One region of the Dyella sp. BiH032 genome, then DNA from elsewhere that is predicted to be linked to it. Evidence: predicted binding sites of a transcription regulator. Region 1 holds the regulator's gene; each other region holds the start of a gene.
What was found. The regulator sigma-54, encoded in region 1, starts transcription at its own class of promoters, with help from an activator protein. The targets are predictions, from matches to a motif close to TGGCACGNGCNTTGC.
Positions count from the first base shown of each region.

Region 2: a site for sigma-54 is predicted at 1,563-1,577, ahead of glnA (type I glutamate--ammonia ligase). Genes of this name have one in related genera too.
Region 3: a site for sigma-54 is predicted at 1,353-1,367, ahead of RKE25_RS21810 (fimbrial protein). Genes of this name have one in related genera too.

Region 1 is NZ_CP134867.1:1,399,992-1,403,225, reverse strand. It holds gene lptA (lipopolysaccharide transport periplasmic protein LptA) at 1-189, shown strand, start outside; gene lptB (LPS export ABC transporter ATP-binding protein) at 193-912, shown strand; gene RKE25_RS06035 (RNA polymerase factor sigma-54) at 1,046-2,494, shown strand; gene raiA (ribosome-associated translation inhibitor RaiA) at 2,653-2,979, shown strand; gene hprK (HPr(Ser) kinase/phosphatase) at 3,171-3,234, shown strand, end outside.
Region 2 is NZ_CP134867.1:178,284-181,517, forward strand. It holds gene glnA (type I glutamate--ammonia ligase) at 107-1,516, opposite strand; gene RKE25_RS00725 (LysR family transcriptional regulator) at 1,732-2,622, opposite strand; gene RKE25_RS00730 (glutathione S-transferase family protein) at 2,734-3,234, shown strand, end outside.
Region 3 is NZ_CP134867.1:4,941,811-4,945,044, forward strand. It holds gene RKE25_RS21795 (alpha/beta hydrolase) at 1-202, opposite strand, end outside; gene RKE25_RS21800 (helix-turn-helix transcriptional regulator) at 259-465, opposite strand; gene RKE25_RS21805 (hypothetical protein) at 465-1,073, opposite strand; gene RKE25_RS21810 (fimbrial protein) at 1,512-2,051, shown strand; gene RKE25_RS21815 (molecular chaperone) at 2,163-2,900, shown strand; gene RKE25_RS21820 (fimbria/pilus outer membrane usher protein) at 2,897-3,234, shown strand, end outside.

The sequences.
Region 1 (3,234 bases):
CTCACCGGCAACGCCAAGGTGACCCAGCAGGGGCGCGGCACCTTCAACGGCGACAAGATCACGTACAACACCGATACCAGCCTGATCACCGGCGAATCCGGTGGCGACGGCCTGGTGCACGGCACCTTCCTGCCCAAGCCGAAACCCGCCGCACCGGCCACCAGCGCCAAGCCGGCCGAGGGCAAGTAATCGATGCTGTCCGCCGAAGGCCTGCAGAAACGCTTCCGTGCGCGCCAGGTGGTGCGTGACTTCGCCTTTTCCATCCGTGAAGGCGAGGTCGTCGGCCTGCTCGGCCCCAACGGCGCCGGCAAGACCACCTGCTTCTACATGGTGGTCGGTCTGATCGAGGCCGATGCCGGCACCATCAAGCTCGACAAGTACGACATCACCGGCCTGCCCATGCACGCCCGCGCCAAGCTGGGCATCGGCTACCTGCCGCAGGAGCCTTCGGTGTTCCGCCGGCTCACAGTGGCCGACAACATCATGGCCGTGCTGGAGCTGCGCGAGAACCTCAGCGCCAAGCAGCGCGCGACCGAGCTGGAAAGCCTGCTGGACGAACTCAAGATCGCCCACATCGCCGAGCAGCGCGGCATCAGCCTGTCCGGCGGCGAGCGCCGCCGCGTGGAGATTGCCCGGGCGCTGGCCGCAGAACCTCGCTACATGCTGCTCGACGAGCCGTTCGCAGGCGTGGACCCCATTTCCGTGGGCGAGATCCAGCGCATCGTGCGCCACCTCAAGGAACGCGGCATCGGCGTGCTGATCACCGATCACAACGTGCGTGAGACGCTTGGCATCTGCGATCGCGCCTATATTCTCAACGACGGCGAAGTGCTCTCGCGCGGCACGCCGGCGCACATCCTGGCCGACGAGAAAGTTCGCGAGGTGTACCTGGGCCGGGAATTCCGGCTGTAAGCGGTGGCTTGGCCCATGACGGCGCGCGCTCCGTCACATTCAGCCATTCGGCCTACACGGCCATGAGCGGGAAGCTATGGCCGCTATCCACCCCAGGGGTTAGGATGCCCAGAAGCTCATCCAAACCAGTGGCATGAAACCCGGACTGCAGTTTCGTCTCAACCAACAGCTCACCCTGACGCCGCAGTTGCAGCAGGCCATCCGCCTCCTGCAGTTGTCGCAGCTGGAGCTGGAGGCAGAACTGCGCCAGATCGCTGAGAGCAATCCGCTGCTCGAGTTCTCCGAGGACACACCCGCCGAAAACGAGAGCGAGTCCGCCACGTTCGATGCGCCCGCCGAAGCCGCGTCCTCGTCGAGCGACGGCGACGGCGAGGAAGTCGCCGACTGGGGCGAAGCCACCGGCGGGGTTGCCGAGGAGCCGATCGATTTCTCGTCCGCCGGCGGCAGCCGCAACAGCGGCTCGGAAGACGACAGCTTCGAGCCGCAGAACGCCGCGCCGGAAACGCTGCAGGAACACCTGCTGTGGCAGCTCAATCTCACGCACATGAGCCTGCGCGATCGAACTATCGCCGCCGTGATCATCGATGCGCTCAACGCGGACGGCTACCTCGCCGAGACGCTCGAAGCGGTAGCCGCCGCCGTTCCCGCGGACCTGAAGGCCAGCCTCGAGGAGATCGACGCGGTACGCCGGCAGGTCCAGCGCTTCGATCCCACCGGCGTCGCGAGCCTCGACCTGCGCGATTGCCTGCGCGTGCAGCTGGAACAGTTCGACCCCGAACTGCCGCAGCGCGAACTGGCGCTGCGCATCGTCGACAGCGAGCTGGAATTGCTTGCCCGCAACGACATCACCCGCCTGTCGCGCCGCCTGCGCGCGAGCGAAGAGGAAACGCACGCCGCCGCCATGCTGATCCGCGGCCTGGATCCGCGGCCCGGCGCGGCGCTCGACGTGACGCCGGTGGAATACGTCGCGCCGGACGTCTATGCCCGCAAGGACGGCGGCCGCTGGCGGGTCAGCCTCAATCCCGACTGCCAGCCCCGGCTCGGCCTCAATCAGCACTATTGCAGCCTCATCGCGCAGGCGCGGGGCGAAGACGCCAGCTGGATGCGCGGCCAACTGCAGGAGGCACGCTGGCTGATCAAGAGCCTGGAATCGCGTGCCGAAACGCTGCTCAAAGTCGCCGAGGCGATCGTGCGGCGGCAGAGCGCCTTCCTCGACTACGGTCCGGAAGCCATGCACCCGCTGGTGCTGCGCGAGGTGGCGGAAGAAGTGGGCATGCACGAATCCACCATTTCCCGCGTCACCACCCGCAAGTACATCCATACGCCGCGTGGCACGTTCGAACTGAAGCACTTCTTCTCCAGCGGCGTGTCCACGGAAGACGGCGGCAGCGCGTCCGCCACCGCCATCCAGGCCATGCTGCGCAAACTCATCGATGCGGAGGACCCGCGCAAACCCCTTTCCGACCAGGCCATCGCCGAGGAGCTGCACCGCAAGGGCATCCAGGTGGCCCGCCGGACCGTCGCCAAATATCGGGAGGCCATGAGGATTCCCAGCTCCAGCGAAAGACAGCGGGCCGGCTGACCTGCATCAGCCGCCTGCGTTTTTTTGCGCGAGCATGGGAACTTGGAGGGGCGGAAAGCGTCCCCATACCGAGAGATGACAGAGGTGCGTCGGCGTTCAAGCGGCACCGGCGCACCGACCCACGCCGCACCACGCGGCAGTACCAGAGGAGGCGCACTATGCAAGTCCAGCTCAGCGGCCAGAAGATCGAGATCACCCCGGCCCTTCGCGAACGCGTGAACAATCACTGCGAGCGACTTACCCGCCTGGAAGGCCGACTCCTCGAACTGACGATCGTTCTCTCCGTCGACAAGCTCCAGCAGCGCGCCGAAGGCACGCTCAAGGTCCCCGGGGCGGTGCCGCTGCACGCGGAAGCCACCGAGTCGGACATGTACGTCTCCATCGATACCTTGTTCGACAAGCTCGTCGCCCAGCTGCGCAAGCACCGCGACAAGGTCTGCGACAAGCACCAGCGCGAAGTGCGCGAGGAACGCCAGTACGGCTGAACCTCGCCGGCCCGCCCCCTCCCGGGGCGGGCCTTTTCGAATCCTTCTCCCGCCCCCGACGGGGCGCCGGACCGCCCGAACTGGCACAATGTCGGCCAAGCCGCCGGCCTCGACCGGCCACCATGCGGCGCAAAGGATTCGGTTTGGACCGGCTTACCGCCCGACAACTCTACGATGGCGTGCATGAGCGCATGGCCTTGCGCTGGGTCGCCGGCATGCGAGGCGAATCGCGGGTGCTCGAGCGTGGCGTGACCA
Region 2 (3,234 bases), 1.2 Mb from region 1:
CGGCAGCCGCTCGCCCTCGCCTCGCCGCAAGCAGCGCTGCATCAGCCGGCGCGCAAAAAGAACGGGCGCCGAAGCGCCCGTTCCTTCCCCCACATGCCGACGCGCGTCAGAGCGCGTAGTACATCTGGAACTCCAGCGGATGCGTGCTGGCGCGGTAGCGGGTGACTTCCTGCATCTTCAGCGAGATGTACGCGTCGATGAAGTCGTCGGTGAACACGCCGCCGGCCTTCAGGAAGTCGCGGTCCTTGTCCAGCGCTTCCAGCGCCTGGTCGAGGCTGGAGCACACCTGCGGGATGTTCTTCTCTTCTTCCGGCGGCAGGTCGTAGAGATCCTTGTCGGCCGGCGCGCCCGGGTCGATCTTGTTAATGATGCCGTCCAGTCCGGCCATCATCAGCGCGGTGAACACCAGGTAGCCGGAGTTCATCGGATCGGGGAAGCGCACTTCGATGCGGCGGCCCTTCGGGTTGGACACGTACGGGATGCGGCAGCTGGCCGAGCGGTTGCGGGCCGAGTAGGCCAGCATCACCGGCGCCTCGAAGCCCGGCACCAGGCGCTTGTAGCTGTTGGTGGTGGAGTTGGCGAACGCGTTGATGGCCTTGGCGTGCTTGAAGATGCCGCCGATGTACCACAGCGCGGTCTGGCTCAGGCCGCCGTACAGGTCGCCGGCGAACAGGTTCTTGCCGTCCTTCGAGAGCGACTGGTGCACGTGCATGCCGCTGCCGTTGTCGCCGACGATCGGCTTGGGCATGAAGGTGACGGTCTTGCCGTTCTGGTGGGCGACGTTCTTGATGACGTACTTGAGCGTCATCAGTTCATCGGCCTTCTTCAGCAGCGTGTTGAACTTCACGCCGATCTCGCACTGGCCCGCGTTGGCCACTTCATGGTGGTGCACTTCCACCACCTGGCCCAGGGACTCCAGCACCTTGCACATGTCGGCGCGCAGGTCGCCCAGCGAGTCGACCGGGCTGACCGGGAAGTAGCCCCCCTTCACGCCCGGACGGTGGCCGGTGTTGTTGTCTTCGTACTTGTAGCGCGACGACCAGGCGGCCTCTTCGGAACCGATTTCGTAGAACACGCGGCCCATGTCGTTCTGCCAGCGCACGGAGTCGAATACGAAGAACTCCGGCTCCGGACCGAAGAAGGCGGTGTCGGCAATGCCGGTGGACTTGAGGAACGCCTCGGCGCGCTTGGCGATGGAGCGCGGGTCGCGGCCGTAGGCCTGCATCGTGCTCGGCTCCAGCACGTCGCAGTGCAGGACCAGCTGGGTGTGCGCGCTGAACGGATCGAGGTAGGCCGTTTCCGCGTCGGGCAGCAGGACCATGTCCGACTCGTTGATGCCCTTCCAGCCCGAGATCGAGGAACCGTCGAACATCTTGCCGTCCTCGAAGGTCGACTCGTCGATGGCATGGGCCGGGAACGTGACGTGGTGGTGCTTGCCGAGCATGTCGGCGAAACGCAGGTCGACGAACTCGACGTCGTGTTCCTTGATCAGGTCGAGCACTTTCTGGGCGGACATGACAAACCTCGGCGGGTAGAGATGTGGGAAAACGCAAAGCTCTTTGGCAAGCAGCGTGCCAAGCTCGGGACCACCGGCGCATCAGTGACTTGCGTCGCGGCGGCGTGAAGATCGTTCCGGCGTTCGCACCATCATCGCCCTAAGGGCTGAAGCCGTTTGCACCAGAATCGATCATCACGCCGGACCTGCCCGAGGCCGGTCCGCCATCCTAGCCTTCAAGCCTCGCCCAGGCACGTGACCAGGAACTCGATCGCCACGCGCACGCCCGGCAGCAGGCCCCGGCGATGCGGCATGACCAGCGTCGTGGCAACGCTGCCAGCGGTCCAGTCGGGCAGGACGCGCTCAAGCGCGCCGGCCTCCATGGCCGCCCGGCACATGCGTGCGGGCAGGCAGGTCACGCCCAGTCCCGCCGTCGCCGCATGCAGGAGCGCGACGGATTCGTTGGCGGTCATGCGCGGCCGTGGCGCCACGCGGACGCCACGCCCCTCGCCGTCGGCGAGCTGCCATTGGTCGGCGCCGGGCGCGGTGAGCAGGCCGTCGTGTCCAGCGAGCGCCTCCGGCGTCGCAGGTGTGCCGTGCTGCGCGAGATACGCTGGCGCCGCGACCAGTACGATCGGATCCACGCGCACACGCCGCTGCACCAGTCCGGAATCGGGCAAGGGCGCGAAGTGGCTGCGCACCGCGATGTCGTAGCCCTCCTGCACCACATCGACGAACCGGTCGGTGACGTCGAGCCGCAGGTGCAGCCGCGGGTACATGCGGGCAAGCCGCGGCAGATGCGGCGCGAGATCGAACTGCGCCGTGGGCACGGCAGCGGTGATGCGCACCGTGCCGCTCGGCTCGCTGGCGCGGCTGCGCACGACGTCCTCGGCGGCCTCCGCCTCGATCAGGGCGGCGCGCGCGTGTTCGTGGAAATCCCGTCCGGCCTCGGTCAGGGCGAAGCTGCGCGAGGTGCGCAGGATCAGGCGCGCACCCAGCGCCGTTTCCAGCTCGGCGACCCGCTTGCTCACCGTGGACTTGGGCACACCCAGCCGACGCCCCGCCGCCGCAAAGCCACCATGCTCGACGGCCGCGGCGAAGAATTTCAGGTCGTTGAGATTGAGCACGCAAAGGCCATAGATGTGGACGATAAGTCCATTCTTGGCCGGCTACTGCCGCGAAGTCCACGCCGGTAGCTTCACCGCCACGCCGGGACGTCCCCGGCATGGAGAAATCGCATGACACCCATCCTGTTCTACGGCGTGCCCTCGGGCTGCTCCTTCGGCTCCATCGTGGCGCTCGAATGGCTGGGCCAGCCCTACCGGCTGTGCCGCGTCGAGATGCCCCGCGACGTCACCACCGACACCTTCAAGCGCATCAACCCCGTCGCGGAAACACCCGCCCTGCTCACCGCGGACGGCCGCACGCTCAGCGAAAGCGCCGCCATCCTCCACCACCTCGGCGCCCTCGGCCTGGACCGCGGCCTGGCCTTCCCGCAAGGCAGCCCCGGCTTCGACCGGTTCAACCAGGTGCTGGGCTTCCTCAACACCACGTTCTTCAGCGCCTTCGGCCCGCTGTGGCACGTGCTGGAACATGGCAGCGAAGGCGAGGAGAAACGCGTACTCACCGACTACGGTCGCGCCCGCGTAGCGCGTGCGCATGCCCTGCTGGATGAGATGCTCGGCGACCGCCCATGGCTGGCCGGCGAACAGCGCACGGTCGCGGATGCGTACTTCGCA
Region 3 (3,234 bases), 1.5 Mb from region 1:
CGCAGGGCGTCAGCGTGAGCGAGCCCAGTGTCCAGGTTTCCGGCTTGGCCGGTGCGCTCGGCGCGGCGGCCGTGGCGGATGCGTCGGCGGCGGCGTTGTCCTCGCTGCGATCGCCGCGCGCGTGGAACTGGTTCCACGCCAGCGCCCCCAGCCCCAGTGCGACGGCGGCGATGCGCACTACGGTGCGTCCCTTGATAGCCATGTGCTTGCGTACCCCTCGATCGTGAGCCTCGCGGCCCGTCTTTCCCCGTGATGCTTTCAGGTCCCCGCCTCGCCGTCCGGCCGGAAGATCGCCTCGATCGGCTGCTCGAACAACCGCGCGATCTTGAAGGCCAGCGGCAGGCTGGGGTCGTATTTGCCGGTCTCGATGGCGTTGACCGTCTGGCGCGAGACGTCCAGCCGTGCGGCCAGATCGGCCTGCGACCAGGCGCGCTCCGCGCGCAGTTCGCGTACCCGGTTCTCCATCAGTCGCGATAGCGCCGCTTGGCCCACGCAAGGGTCGGGCCGTAGACGCACATCAGTGCGGGAAACACCAGCAGCAGCGCCGTGCCGTCCAGCGCGATCACCTTGGCGGCGGCGAGGAAACCCGTGGCCACGCTAACCACGGCCACCACACCGGCGGCGAACGCCAGCGCCTGCAAGTGCAGGCGCTGCATGAACTCGTCGCTGGCCATGACGTAGCGAAACAGCGAGAACGCCATCGCGGCGACCGGCAGCGCGGGCAGCAAGGCGATCAGTCCCTTGAGCCAGAGCGCACCGACGGTCCTGTGCAAGGGCCAGGCGAACAACATGATGGCGAAGTACACCGCCATCGCCGGCACGAACTCGGCGAGGTAGCGGCGATCCTCCCGCCGCATCTCGCCCTCCGCCTCGACGCAGGCGGCCGCGCGCGACACGTACGCCAGTACCCAGGTCAGCCCGATCAGCAGGACTAGGCCCAGGAGCCGTAGGCCGAGGCCCGGCGCCTGCAGCGTCGCCGCCAGGGTGACGAAGTAGCCGCCCATGACCAGCGCCAGCGCCGCGCGCCGTCCCCAGGCCGGCCAGGCGGCCATGCGCTTGGTCAGACGCTCCATGCTCCCCTCCATGCTTAGCCCCCCTTTAGGCGCCCGCCGTGTCAAGCGAGCTTGACATGATGCTAGGCGCGCCCCTGCCCCGTGTCAAGCATGCTTGACAAGCCCCCATGGAAACCGTGGCCATCGGGTCAGATTTGTTAAGCACGGCAGCCACTTGGACGCCCTTGGTCACTTTTTGACGCTATGGGACCTCGACATCTTTTTGACGCGGCTTAACGAGAGAGACGTAAATTCCGTGAGACACTTCTCAAAACTAAGTGAGAACTAGGTCACGTTTTTTGGCATGGCTTCTGCATGAGGCCGCTCGCCATCGAGGAAGGGCTCCGGCAGCGCCCGTCTCCTCGACGACAAGACGCAGGGGGACGAGACACCAAGCCCGCGTCCGGAACGCAACGAATCTGCCGTACCCACCCAAAACCGTTTAAGGACTAAGGCCCGATGAGCAAGAACGTCATTGCCACCGCCCTGATCGCCGCCCTGGGCTTCGCCGCCCTGGCCCCGAATCAGGCTTCCGCCGCCGACGGCACCATCAACATCACCGGCTCGGTCAACGCCTCCACCTGCAAGATCAATGGCGGCAACAGCCCGGCCACCGTCAACGTGGCCCTCCCGACCGTGTCCACCACGTCGCTGAGCGCCTCCGGCCAGACCGCCGGCCGCACCGCCTTCGCGCTGAACCTGACTAACTGCGGTTCCCTGACCAAGGCCCAGACCTTCTTCGAGCCGGGCCCGACCATCATGGCCGACGGCAACCTGAAGAACGCCTCGGGCACCGCCACCGGCGTGGAAGTGCAGCTGCTCAACAGCGACTTCACCACGATCAACCTGGCCGGCACGGCCTCCACGCAGTCCTCGCAGCAGGCCACGCTGACCAGCGGCGCCGGTTCCCTGAACTACTACGCGCAGTACTTCGCGACCGCCGCCGCCGGCGCCGGTACCGTGAGCACCAGCGTGCAGTTCACGATGCTGTACCAGTAAGACCCGCGGCAACGCGGTGTTGTAAGAGGCAAGTCCGCGCCGGAACCCCGAGCGGTTCCGGCGCTCTCCGCCGCCAGGCGGCGGATTCTGATTTCGCAGCGAGGGAAACCCATGAGGAAGTTCGTCTGCGCCCTGGGCGCGGGCCTGCTGGCCCTGTGCCTCGGCGCCCCGGCCGCGCACGCTAATGTGCTGATCGGCGGCACCCGTGTCGTGTTCCCCGCGAAGGACGGCGAGGTCACCGTGCGCCTGACCAACGACAACGACCACCCCGTGCTGGTCGAGTCGTGGATCGACCGCGGCGACGTGCATTCCACCCCCGAATCCGTCGATGTGCCGTTCCTGATCACGCCGCCGCTGTTCCGCATGGAGGCGAAGAAGGAACAGAGCCTGCGCATCGTCTATACGCACGAGCAACTGCCCGCGGACCGCGAGTCCCTGTTCTGGCTCAACGTGCTCGAAGTGCCGCCCAAGCCCGCCGGCCCGCAGGCGGAAGGACAGAACCTGCTGCAGCTGGCGCTGCGTTCGCGGCTGAAGCTGTTCTACCGCCCGGCCGGCCTGCAAGGCGATCCGCTGAAGGCGCCCTCCCAGCTCACCTGGAAGGTCGATGCCGACGGCAAGGCCCTGGTCGCGCACAACCCCACGCCGTTCCACATCACGATTTCCGAGATCTCGGTGAACGTCGGCGGCAAGAATGTGAGCGCGGAGCTGGGCATGGCCGCGCCGCTCTCCGACCTGCGCCTGCCGCTGGCCGCCGGCGCGCCGCGTCCGACCGCCGGCAGCGCGGTGAAGTACACGGCCATCAACGACTACGGCGCCGCCGACAGCTACACGGGTACGGTCGCGCCGTGAGCTTCCTGCGCGCCAGGGACGGCCACGCCCGCGCCCTCGGCCATCCGGCCCGGCGCGCGCTGCTGTGCCTGGCGATCGCCGGCGCGCTCGGCCTGTCCCACGCGGCGACGGCGACGGACGCTTCGCCCAACGGTGCGTCCGCCTCCGCGGCGGTCGACGCCAGCTTCGACCGCAACCTGCTGTCGGGCGCCGGCCGCAACACCGGCGACATCAGCCGTTTCGAGCGCGGCCCAGTGATCATGCCGGGCACGTACCGCACCGATCTTTTCCTCAACGGCGCCTGGGTCGGCCGCGCCGACGTGCGCTTCGCTGCGCCGAAGCCGGACGCGGGCGC